One region of the Cellulophaga sp. L1A9 genome, then DNA from elsewhere that is predicted to be linked to it. Evidence: riboswitches for the same ligand, from Rfam matches in the RefSeq annotation. Region 1 holds a riboswitch; the other holds the start of a gene.
The links. Region 1 has a riboswitch for S-adenosylmethionine ahead of GQR94_RS11640 (homocysteine S-methyltransferase family protein). Riboswitches for the same ligand answer to the same signal wherever they lie in the genome.
Positions count from the first base shown of each region.

Region 2: linked by a shared signal. The riboswitch ahead of GQR94_RS19960 (Na+/H+ antiporter NhaC family protein) and the one ahead of GQR94_RS11640 (homocysteine S-methyltransferase family protein) in region 1 are both predicted to bind S-adenosylmethionine.

Region 1 is NZ_CP047027.1:2,684,032-2,690,463, reverse strand. Features, by position in the region: gene GQR94_RS11650 (hypothetical protein) at 70-315, opposite strand; gene metH (methionine synthase) at 317-3,061, opposite strand; gene GQR94_RS11640 (homocysteine S-methyltransferase family protein) at 3,193-4,191, opposite strand; SAM riboswitch class I at 4,366-4,493, opposite strand; gene GQR94_RS11635 (NAD(P)/FAD-dependent oxidoreductase) at 4,631-5,692, opposite strand; gene cobA (uroporphyrinogen-III C-methyltransferase) at 5,769-6,432, opposite strand, start outside.
Region 2 is NZ_CP047027.1:4,552,805-4,559,236, reverse strand. Features, by position in the region: gene GQR94_RS19970 (ATP-binding protein) at 1-744, shown strand, start outside; gene GQR94_RS19965 (NADPH-dependent 2,4-dienoyl-CoA reductase) at 1,076-3,103, opposite strand; gene GQR94_RS19960 (Na+/H+ antiporter NhaC family protein) at 3,215-4,516, opposite strand; SAM-I-IV-variant riboswitch at 4,565-4,662, opposite strand; gene GQR94_RS19955 (hypothetical protein) at 5,043-5,945, shown strand; gene GQR94_RS19950 (hypothetical protein) at 6,051-6,432, shown strand, end outside.

The DNA of each region.
Region 1 (6,432 bases):
AGGCTATCCGCTGTATCTTTTCTTGCATTTTCAAGCAAAAAAGGATGCCGCTTCTATCCTTAACGCAGCTTATCTCAAGCTTAACAATTTTTCTTTTACCGCAGTATAATCTTCTTCATATTCCCAATAGATCCAACGTCCATCTACATAATCCGTCAAGATATATTTCTCGCTTAACGATTTTATTCTGTTTACCGCCACCAGCTTTTTGGCAAAACCTTGAACCGTACAATGTGCTTCTATTTCCGTATTATTTTCATCATACCCATGACTAATCATAAAACTACCTAAGCTAAGTTCTATAAAATTTTCCATGCTAATCGTCTGCTATATTTGTTGCCAACCAACGTGAAGCATCTTCTAAAGGAATTCCCTTCCTTTTCGCGAAATCTGCCACTTGGTCTTCTTTTATTTTTCCAAGGCCAAAATAACGTGCTTCAGGATTAGCAAAATAATAACCACTAACGCTTGATGCTGGCCACATAGCTAAACTCTCCGTTAATTTTACTCCTATTTTATTTTCCACATCAAGCAATTCCCAAATGGTTAATTTCTCTAAGTGATCTGGACAAGCAGGATACCCAGGAGCAGGACGAATCCCTTTGTAAGTTTCATTAATTAAATCTTCGTTACTTAAAGTTTCATCTGAGGCATAACCCCAATGTTTTATTCGCACTTCTTTATGCAAGTATTCCGCATAGGCTTCTGCCAAACGATCTGCTAATGCTTTTACCAAAATGGAATTATAATCGTCTAGGTTATCTTTATAGGCATCTGCCATTTCATCAGCTCCAAAACCTGTGCTTACACAAAAGCAACCCATATAATCTTGTATTCCTGAATCTTTAGGGGCTATAAAATCGGCCAAAGCATAATCAGGCACCCCTTCTCTTCGTTTTAATTGCTGACGAAGGGTTCTAAAAATCCTCCTCTGCGCTTCGGGCATCTCCTCCGAAGGAGAAGAAGAAACAACTTCAATATCATCATCGTTGATAGAATTAACAGGAAATAATCCGAAGATACCTTTTGCTGTTAGGCGTTTTTCTGAGAATATTTTTTTCAACATCTTCTGAGCATCTGCAAAAAGCTCTACTGCTTGTTCACCTACCACATCATCTGTTAATATATCTGGGTACTTACCATGCAGTTCCCATCCTCTAAAAAATGGAGACCAATCTATAAAAGGTTCTAATTTCTCTAACGCTACTTCTTCAAAAACCTGAATTCCCAATTGATTAGGCTTTGTGATTTTAGCAGTCTCCCATGCTATTTGAAACTTATTTTCACGGGCCTGAGCTATGGTTTTATATTCTTTCTTTTTTGTTCTGCTTAAAAACTTATCTCTGAATGATTCGTAATCAAGTTTTATATCTTGTTTATAATTAGATGCTGTTTCTTTCTTCAATAAATCTCCTACAACCGTAACTGCTCTAGAAGCATCGTTTACATGAACCACTGCTTGGCTATATTGCGTATCTATTTTTACTGCAGTATGGGCCTTACTCGTTGTTGCTCCACCAATTAATAAAGGCACTTTAAAATTTTGGCGTTCCATTTCTTTCGCTAGAAAAACCATTTCATCTAAAGACGGAGTTATCAATCCGCTTAAACCAATAATATCAACATCATGTTCTATAGCTGCATTGATAATTTTTTCTGGCGGCACCATAACCCCCAAATCAACAATCTCGTAATTATTGCAGGCTAGAACTACACTTACAATATTTTTTCCAATATCATGAACATCTCCTTTTACGGTGGCCATTAATATTTTTCCAGCTCCTTTATCGTCTCCCTCTTGCGGGTTTAGTAGTTTTTCTTCTTCAATATACGGCAGTAAATAAGCCACTGCTTTTTTCATTACTCGGGCAGATTTTACTACTTGTGGTAAAAACATTTTTCCGCTCCCGAATAAATCTCCAACAACATTCATTCCTGTCATTAAATTTCCTTCAATAACCTCAATAGGCTTATCGGCAGCTACACGAGCTTCTTCTATATCTTCAAGAATATATTGATCAATACCTTTTACCAAAGCACGCGTAATTCTATTTTGCAAAGGTTCTTCCCTCCAAGATAAATCTACTTTACTTTCTTTTGCCGTACCTACTACGGTTTCTGCAAAATCTAAAAGCCGCTCTGTAGCATCATCTCTTTTATTAAGAATAACATCTTCTACCCGTTCTAATAGATCTTTAGGGATATCATCATAAACACCCAATAAACTAGGATTTACAATCCCCATATTCATCCCTGCCTGGATCGCATGGTATAAAAACACCGAGTGCATAGCTTCACGAACAGGATCGTTACCTCTAAAACTAAAGGAAACGTTACTTACCCCACCACTCACACTACAATGAGGCAGGTTTTCTCGCACCCATTTTGTAGCCTTTATAAAATCGATAGCATTCAATTTATGCTCATCCATTCCTGTGGCTACGGGAAATATATTTAAATCGAAAATGATATCTTCAGGCGCGAAATTTACTTCATTTACCAGAATATCATAAGAACGTTTTGAAATCTCTAATCTGCGTTCGTAGTTATCTGCCTGACCAGTTTCATCAAAAGCCATGACGATAACTGCGGCACCATACCGCTTAATTAATTTTGCATGATGTTTAAACTGCTCTTCTCCTTCTTTAAGACTAATGGAGTTCACCACACATTTACCTTGTACTACTTGTAAACCCGCCTCAATAATCTCCCATTTAGAGCTATCAATCATGATAGGCACTCTAGAAATATCTGGCTCTGCTATCACTAAATTTAAAAACTTAACCATGGCTTCTTTACCATCGATAAGTCCGTCATCCATATTAATATCAATGATCTGCGCACCACCATCTACCTGATCACGAGCCACACTTAAAGCCTCTTCAAATTTCTCCTCTTTAATTAATCGAAGGAATTTTTTTGAACCTGCTACGTTTGTACGCTCACCAACATTTACAAAATTTGTATTTTCCGAAAGCACTAAAGGCTCTAAACCTGAAAGCTTCAGGTACCGTTTTGGTTGTCGATTGTTAGTTGATGGTTGTTTGCTCTCTTCTATCATAATTACAACCCTTTGTAATATTTTATAAATCCGTTTAATAGCTTTTTACTGCTACAAATCTGATTCATTTTTATTTAAAAATTATCTTCCTCTATATATTCTTGATCCAGCGCTAAAAACACAACAATCAATTATTGACCTGCAACAATTCTAGGTTTTATATCTTTCACTACATTAGCAATAGCAGAAATATGTTCGGGTGTGGTACCACAACAACCCCCAACTATATTTACTAGGTTCTTTTCTACATATTCTTTTATTTGCGAGGCCATTTGCGCTGGCGTTTCATCATACTCACCAAAAGCATTCGGCAAACCTGCATTTGGATGTGCAGATACCGCAAAACCTGTTTTAGCAGATAACACTTCTAAATGTGGCACAAGCTGACTGGCTCCTAAAGCACAATTAAAGCCTACTGATAAAATTGGAATATGTGAAATAGAAATTAAAAAAGCTTCTGCTGTTTGGCCTGATAAAGTTCTACCAGAGGCATCTGTAATAGTACCACTGACCATGATAGGAATATCAATACCGCGTTCATCTTTCACTTCTTCAATTGCAAATAGGGCTGCTTTCGCATTTAGGGTATCAAAAATGGTTTCTACCATTAGTAAATCAGAACCACCATCAATCAAAGCCTCAACCTGTTGCTTGTACGCTATTCTTAATTCATCAAATGATACCGCTCTATATCCTGGATCGTTTACATCTGGAGACATACTTGCCGTTTTGTTTGTTGGTCCAATACTGCCTACTACAAAACGAGGCTTATGTGGCTCTTTTGCTGTAAACTCATCAGCTACTTGCTTTGCAATCTTTGCAGATTCATAATTTAATTCATACACCAAGTCTTCCATATAATAATCTGCCATGGCGATTGTTGTACTCGAGAATGTATTGGTTTCAACAATATCTGCTCCTGCGGCAAAATATTGGCGGTGAACATCTGCAATTGCTTCTGGTTGCGTTAATGACAACAAATCATTATTACCCTGTAATGGGTGTTCCCAATCTTTAAAACGCTCCCCTCTAAAATCTTCTTCTGTGAATTTATGACGCTGAAGCATAGTCCCCATAGCTCCATCTAGCACTAAGATTCTCTCTTTAAGTATCTCTTTTATGTTCTTCATTTCTCTTTTCTAAAAAACTGCTCTGCATTAGTGATAGCAGCGACATCCTTTTTTACTTACGCAAGTAAAAAAGATATAGCGGATAGCACGGTCATTTGCCTTTTTTTTTGCAAATGAAATGCTCTAATATTAAAATATCAAGTAAAGTAAAAACTAAGACGAAATGTTTCGCTTTTGTTATCTATTTCAAAAATGAATCTACTTTTGAATAGAACTTAGCACCTTCTTTTTAAGTAAATCTACTTTCAAAAGGGTTGCCAAGGCTTCATAGGGTCTAGTCCCTCCACCTTTCTTGATAACTATTTTTCAATGTTGCAATGAACTGTTTGAATTGATTACAAAGAAACACCACATCACAATTAAAACCAAATAAACTAAACAATAAAAGCCTTCTAACAGTAAAGTAAGAAGGCTTTTAATATATGAAAAGGTTTAAAATTTAAGAGATACTTTGTATCACTTCTTTTTTGGCTTCTTTTTTAGTACCGTCAAATCCTTCTACACCACCAACAGTAGTATATTTCATGACATAACGTTTTCCTGGATTGACAATTTGATATGCGAATTGACACATAACAGCTGCCTCATGGAATCCTGAAAGAATTAATTTCAATTTACCTTCGTAGGTGTTTACATCGCCAATAGCAAAAACTCCTGGGATATTTGTTTGATAATCTTTAGCGTTATTTACTTTGATTGCATTTTTATGAATTTCCAAGCCCCAATCGCCTATAGGACCTAATTTTGGAGAAAGACCAAATAATGGAATAAAATTATCTACCTCTAAATTGGTTTCTCCTTTTTCCTTATCGTTATGTTTGATTATTACAGATTCAATTTTACCATCTCCAGCAACACCAATAACCTCAGCTTCTGTAAATAATTTAATTTTACCAAGCTTTGCTAATTCTGATGCTTTTTCTACTGAATCTAACGCACCTCTAAATTCATTTCTTCTGTGTACTAAAGAAACTTCTGATGCAACATCTGCTAAGAAAATAGCCCAATCTAAAGCAGAATCTCCACCGCCAGCAATCACTACCTTTTTACCACGATATACTTCTGGATCTTTAATAAAGTAATTTACTCCTTTATCTTCAAAGTCGATAATATTTGGAATCAAAGGCTTCCTTGGTTCAAAAGAACCTAAACCACCCGCAATAACTACTACAGGGGCATGGTGCTTCGTACCTTTGTTCGTGGTTACAATAAAAGAACCATCTTCTTGCTTATCTAAGGTTTCTGCACGTTCACCTAGCGTATAACCCGCCTCAAAAGGTTTAATTTGCTCCATAAGATTATCTACCAATGTTCCTGCTAAAATTTCTGGAAAAGCTGGAATATCGTAAATTGGTTTCTTTGGATATATCTCTGAACACTGCCCGCCTGTTTGTGGCAATGCATCAATTAAATGGCATTTTAATTTTAATAATCCTGCTTCAAAAACGGTGAACAAGCCTGTAGGTCCTGCTCCAATAATTAAAATATCTGTTTTTATCATCTCTCTACTAATTCAAAAAATTCTTGTGTTGAAATACCTCTAAAATACTACTGCAAATTTACGACAGTAAAATAAATTAATCATGCACTTCGCTTACTTGTTTATACGATTCTATTGCACTTGAAAGCGCTTTTCTATGGTTAACTACTGCCCCAATTATTATAATTGCCGGATTTGCTAATTGTTGTTTATCGACTTCTGATTGAATAGTCGAAATAGTTGCTATTCCTATCTTTTCATCTTCTCTTGTACCATTCTGGATGATAGCGATTGGCGTTTCTGCCTTTCCTTCTTTCTCAAACAAAGCTACTATTGCGGGTAATTTTGACATTCCCATTAAGATCACTACGGTAGCATTTGATTTGGCTGCCAAAGCTACATCTGAAGAAAGCTTATGCTCTTTTGTAGTCCCTGTAATGACCCAAAAACTTTCTGCAGCTCCTCTTTTCGTTACTGGAATGTTTTGAGATGCCGGTACCGCCACAGCTGACGATATACCCGGAACCATAGCTACCTTTAAACCATGGGTTGCCGCATATTCCATTTCTTCTGCACCACGACCAAAAATAAAAGGATCTCCTCCTTTTAAACGAACGACATGTTGTGATTGACCACGTTGCACGATAAGCTCATTGATCTGCTCTTGTTGATACGCGTAACACCCTTTGCGCTTCCCTACAAAGATGAGCTCTGCATTTTCTGCATAGCCTAACAATTCAGGATTCACCAGGGCATCATAC
Region 2 (6,432 bases), 1.9 Mb from region 1:
GTAATTCAGAGAAAAGAAAATGAGGAACATATAAAAGCACAGGAAAGGAAAAAAGAAGAGTTATTACAAAACCTATCCATCCAAAATCAGGCATTAAATGAATATGCTCATGTGGTGTCTCATGATTTAAAAGCACCGCTTATAAATATTCACACCTTAGTCGGCTGGTTTATGGACGATCATAAGGAAGCATTGGGAGAAGATTTCTTGACCCCTTTAAACCAAGTATTGTTTAATGTAGAGAAAATGGATTTTTTAATCAAAGGAATTTTAGACTATTCGACTATCGATAGAATGGAATCTCAAGATGCACAAATTAATTTTAATTTGATTATTGACGAGGTTTTGCAAACGATCTTAATTCCTTCTACTGTAAAAATTACCGTTCAAGAAAACTTACCTAGTTTTTATGGAAATGCCTGGAAATTTAAGCAAGTATTTCAAAACTTAATTCAAAATGGCATAAACTATAATGATAAAGAACACGGAGTAGTTTCCGTTGGATGTCTTGAAAAGGATGACTGTTTTGAGTTTTTTGTTAAAGACAACGGGGTCGGAATTAAATCAGATTATTTTGAACGAATATTTAAAGTCTTTACCAAATTGGAAAGTACGGGTTCTTCTTCAGGGATAGGGTTGTCAATCGTAAAAAAAATCATCACTTTTTATAAAGGATCTATTTGGTTGGAAAGCGAAGAGGGGATAGGTACTACATTTTACTTTACCCTTCCGAAAACAGAATAGGGTTGAAGAGGAAAGATATTTAAAAGCTATTTTTAATTTATGATGCATCGCAACAAAAGACTCCAATAGTATACGGTTTTAATGCTATTGGATGGAAGAATAGCGTAGACGAACAGTTTTAAAATAAAATATCAAGTTCTGTAGGCAATCGTTAAAAGAACTTTATAATCGAGGCAAATATTCTAAGGCAGACTTTTCTAATCGTGTAATGTTACGGAAAGGACTAGGTTCAGGTATTGTCACCTGTCTGTTTGGGAAAAAATTCGCTACATAAAAACAATGATATGTAGCCGATGTGGTTTTTATAATGGAACATAAGCAAAACCCCATTCTAAATTTTAGCGGCTAATCTACTGGCTTGATTTATTGCTCGTTTTGCATCTAATTCTGCAGCAACATCAGCACCTCCAATAACATGTACTTTTATTCCCTTTGCTTCTAATGGTGCCAACAAGTTGGCAAATGGTAGTTGACCAGCACAAATGACTACGGAATCTACTGCCAATACTTTTTGTTCTTTGTGTTGCATATAATGTAAGCCTTCATCGTCAATTTTAGTGTATTGCACCTCATTGATAAACGCAACCTTTTTCTTTTTTAATGTAGAACGATGAATCCAGCCTGTAGTTTTGCCTAATTTGGCACCAAACTTACCTGGACTTCGCTTGAACATAAAGATTTCTCTTGCTGAAGGGTGAACTTCTGCAGGTACACCTTCAATTCCACTTCGAGCCTTCATTGTTTTATCAATTCCCCATTCTTTTAACCATGCATCAATATTTAGTGAAGTACTTTCTCCTTCATGGGCTAAATATTCGGACACATCAAAACCAATTCCTCCTGCGCCTATAACAGCGACACGTTTGCCAACTGGTTTTTTTAACTTCAAAACATCAATATAGTTTAAGACTTTAGGGTGGTCTATACCTTCTATTTTTAGGGCTCGTGGTTTGATTCCTGTAGCCAAAATAACCTCATCAAAATTGCCCTGATCTAAATCTTCAGGGTTTACGCGTGTGTTTAGTTTTAGGGTGACTTTATGTAATGCTATCTGCTTGCTGAAATAACGGATGGTTTCATAAAATTCTTCTTTTCCTGGTATTTGTTTCGCCATATTAAATTGGCCCCCTATTTCTTTGTCGGCATCAAAAAGGGTAACATCATGCCCTCGCTGTGCTGCAATAGTTGCCGCAGCCAAACCTGCAGGACCAGCACCTACCACAGCAAGCTTTTTCTTTTTCAAGGTCGGAAGATAGTTTAGTTCTGTTTCATGACAGGCTCTAGGATTTACCAAGCAACTCGCAACTTTTTGCGCAAAAACATGGTCTAAACAGGCTTGATTGCAGCCAATACAGGTATTTATTTCATCAGATTTATTATTTTCTGCTTTAAGTACCCATTCTGGATCAGCTAGAAATGGGCGCGCCATCGAAATCATATCCGCATGGCCTTCTGCCAATACTTTTTCAGCAGTTTCAGGCATATTTATTCTATTAGAGGTTACTAACGGAATAGAAAGCTCTTCTTTCATTTTTTGGGTAACCCAAGTAAATGCCGCTCTTGGTACTGATGTTGCAATTGTTGGTATGCGCGATTCATGCCAACCAATTCCTGTATTTATGATTGTTGCTCCTGCTTTTTCAATTGCTTTACCTAAGGTTACAACTTCTTGCCAAGTGCTCCCTTTTTCTACTAAATCTAACATCGATAAACGGTAGATAATGATAAACTCGCGTCCTACAGCTTCCCGTGTTTGTTGTACTAATGTTATCGGTAAACGCATTCTATTCTCATAGCTTCCCCCATAATCATCGGTACGTTTATTTGTTCTTTCTGCAATAAATTCATTAATTAAATAGCCTTCGGAACCCATAATTTCTACCCCATCGTAGCCTGCTAATTTGGCCAGTTTTGCAGAATTCACAAAATCACGAATCGTACGTTTAATTCCAGAAGATTTTAATTTAAAAGGTTTGAAAGGCGTAATGGGCGATTTTAGTGCTGACGGTGCCACAGCAAACGGATGGTAGCCATAACGTCCAGAGTGTAATATTTGCATGCATATTTTACCACCTTCATTGTGCACAGCATCTGTAATTATTTTATGGTGTTTAGCGTGTTTTTTCGTACTCATTCTTGCAGAGAAAGGTGCGGTCCAACCTTGTATGTTAGGCGCAATTCCGCCAGAAATAATTAATCCAACACCTCCTTTTGCACGCGCTGCATAATAGGCTGCTATTTTTTCCACTCCATTTTTCTCTTCCTCTAAGCCAGTATGCATGGATCCCATTAAAATTCGGTTTTTTAAGCTCGTAAAGCCTAAATCTAAAGGTTCGAAAAGATGTGGATACTTGGTCATTTTTTGAGTATTAGCGGTTTTTACTATGCATGCATAACAAAGGGTAAGATACGGTTTTTTTTGTGTAGTGATCACAACCAATCTTCAAAGCGTAGCGGAAGCCCATCATCACTATCTTTTCTGTAAAGGTCTAAAGCTTATAAAAGCTATGGTATAGATAAATAGCAATAATAAGTACCAGGTATTAGCTACCAAATCTAAATAATCTATTCTTCCTTTTGAAAAACTAAGGATCATCAATACTTGCGCACCATACGGCAACAAGCCTTGCACAATGCAAGCAAATATATCTAAAATAGAAGCTGTTTTTTTGTTATCTAAAGCATACTCGTCATTTATAGTTTTTGCAATAGGCCCAGCAATAATAATAGATACGGTATTATTGGCAATAGCCATATTTATAGTACTCACTAAGCTTGCGATTCCTAATTGGGCTGATTTTTTGTTTTTAATTCTTTTTTTAATGTTGACTAATATAAAATCGATACCGCCATTTTTTTCAACCAATGCCGCTAATCCTCCGGTGAGCAAAGACAATAAGAAGATTTCGGTCATATTTGTAAAACCAACGTACGCAATTTTTGTAGAAGCGATCAATGTAAAATCGCCATAAAGAACTCCTAAAAGTCCCGCGAAAATAGTACCTAGTAGTAAGGTTACAAATACATTCACACCAACAATAGAAAGAATAATTACGAGCAAGTAGGGAACAATTTTCACAATAGAATAACTATAGGCAACGGTTTCTGTTTCGTCAGATTTTAACCCCAATCCCTGAAAAACTAAAATAGCAATTGTAAATAGCGCTGCAGGGACGGCAATTTTAATATTCTGTTTAAACTTATCACTCATTTTGCAGCCTAGTGATTGTGTTGCGGCTATGGTAGTATCTGATATAACTGATAAGTTGTCACCAAACATACTACCTCCTAATAATGCGCCGCATAAAATAGCTAAATCTGCACCACTTTTATCAGCAAAACCTACCACAATGGGCGCTAATGCCACAATAGCACCTACAGAAGTTCCCGTAGAAACCGATAGGAAGCTGGCAATAATAAAGATGCCTACATAAATATATTGAATCGCAATATAATCCAAACCAAGATTTACGATGGCAGCCACACTTCCTGTTTCATTAGTTATCGCTGCGAATGCACCCGCCAATAAATAGATAAGGCACATGGTTAATATTTTATCATCACCGCAGCCTTTTAATAAAGTATTTATTTTTGATTGCATCGTTTGTTTAAATAGTAAAAATGCAACGATAATACCTACAATAACGGCTATAGGAGCAGGTAAGGCATAGAAATCATTTTGATAGATTCCAACACCTAAAAACGTAAAAACGAATACGAATAGGGGGATTAGTGCTGAAAATTTTGGAATACGTTCTTTTTTATGTGCCATCTTATTGTATACTTTAAAAAAGGAAATAGCAGCAAATAAATAGAAATATGAATTAACATTTGTTCCAAATAATTGGCTTATCTATTTAGCACCTTGCTCGTTATTGCAGGTTGCTATCTCCTTTTTTGAGATTCTTGATAATTATTTTAAGGCGGCAAAAATAAGCTTTAATGCGATAGACAATTCTTAAAATACGTTAATTTGTATATAAAATTTTTATAGGTTGGGTAGCTTTCTATAAATCAGAAGGAGCTTTTTTTGAAAGTGGATTTCTAGACCAATTTCCCGACCTATTTTTTGTGTTGTATTTTAAAATAAGTTGCATGTAATGACCTTTAATGAAAAGTAGCAATTAGGAGACGAGAAAATGGGTAGCGCACCTGAATAAAAGCAAGTTGTATTCCTTATCTATTCATAGATTTTTAAGTCAATTTGCGCTCCTTGAAATTCTGTAATTGTGTTACCTTTGTAGTTGTGTTAGTAATTTTTACTAAACCAACAAATAAGGTACATACAAGCTTAAGAAATGAAAAGTACCCCTTTAAAAATAGTACTAAAAAAATCTAGTATTGGTTTCGCTTTTATAGGTCTCATGCTATTGGGGTGTACGGCTACCAAACAGACTAAACAGGGAAAAAATTCTTCAGGTTCTCATCAAAATACGACAAGAACTTCAGAACAGAAATATGGTTTTGATGACCATACCAATATTAACCTGAAACTTGAACTAGAAACATCAGTTCCACTTCATCCATTAGATTCCATAATACACAAAGGCACTATTACTAAAGCGAACGAAATTTTGCCGGAGGCTGTTCTAATTCCAGAATTTACAAGGCCTAATATTTTAGAAATTAAAAGTCCAGTTGCAGAAAAAATTGTAGAGAATTATCTAACCAGCCAGAATAAGGAGCCTGGAGGACATTGCCTTTCTGTAAGCAAACACCGTTTTGAACAAGCATACAAAGAAGTTCATGGTCATTTGCCTTATCAAGATTTACCAGACCATATGGCCTCAAAACGCTACACATCTAAACAGGTATTTGATTTGCTTTACGTTTCCGCTTCTGATACAAAACCGGAGTGGCGAAGCCTTCCAGAAGAATATAGAGGTAAAGGCAACGCTGGTGCTATTGCTTATGCTGGTATGGGAACATTGGTAGATACTTCAGGAATCTGGAGTGGCCAATTAAGACCTGGAGCACTCGTGCAAGTTTGGCGTTATAAGGAAGACTATGAACTAGTAGTAAAAGGCGTAGACGTTAAAAAACTAGACCCTTATGGACATTCGTTTGTTTTTATAAGTTATGTACGGGATGATAAAAATGAAATTGTCGGACTTAAAATTGCCGATCAAGGTTTTCAAAGCTACCGACCTTTAGTACCCCAGGATTATGAAGTTTGGTGGGCCGTGAACCTTAGTATTTAAAGGGCATTACGGAGTAAAGCAAAAGTTTAACATTTTCAATGTAATTTCCTCTTAAATAATACGTTACTAAAACATCGCCTAACTCTTAATACACTAAAAAAATTCATGCTATTTTTCTCTTTACTCCTTTCTTTTGGTCTTACAAGCGATTTACCGCCCAAAGCAGAAAATGTGGAAGCCTATAGCTTTACTGTTGAAAAGCCCTTTCCAATAGCGAGAAATAGGAGTTTTAAGGAGAGTTTAGCCTTTGAGTTTAAAACAGATTCAGATAGTATTGCTGTTTCTTATGCCAGCTCTAAAGTAGATGCGGGTAAGCTTCGTTTGCGTTTAAAAGAAGAACTTCGTTTAGGTACTATTTCTCTTGAGACAATTAAAATAGCTTTTGCCAATCAGTTAGTAGATCAGATCATACCGCACTGGTACGGAACTCCTTGGAGTTTTGGAGGTCATACCGCAATACCTAACCAAGGTAAAATTGCATGTGGCT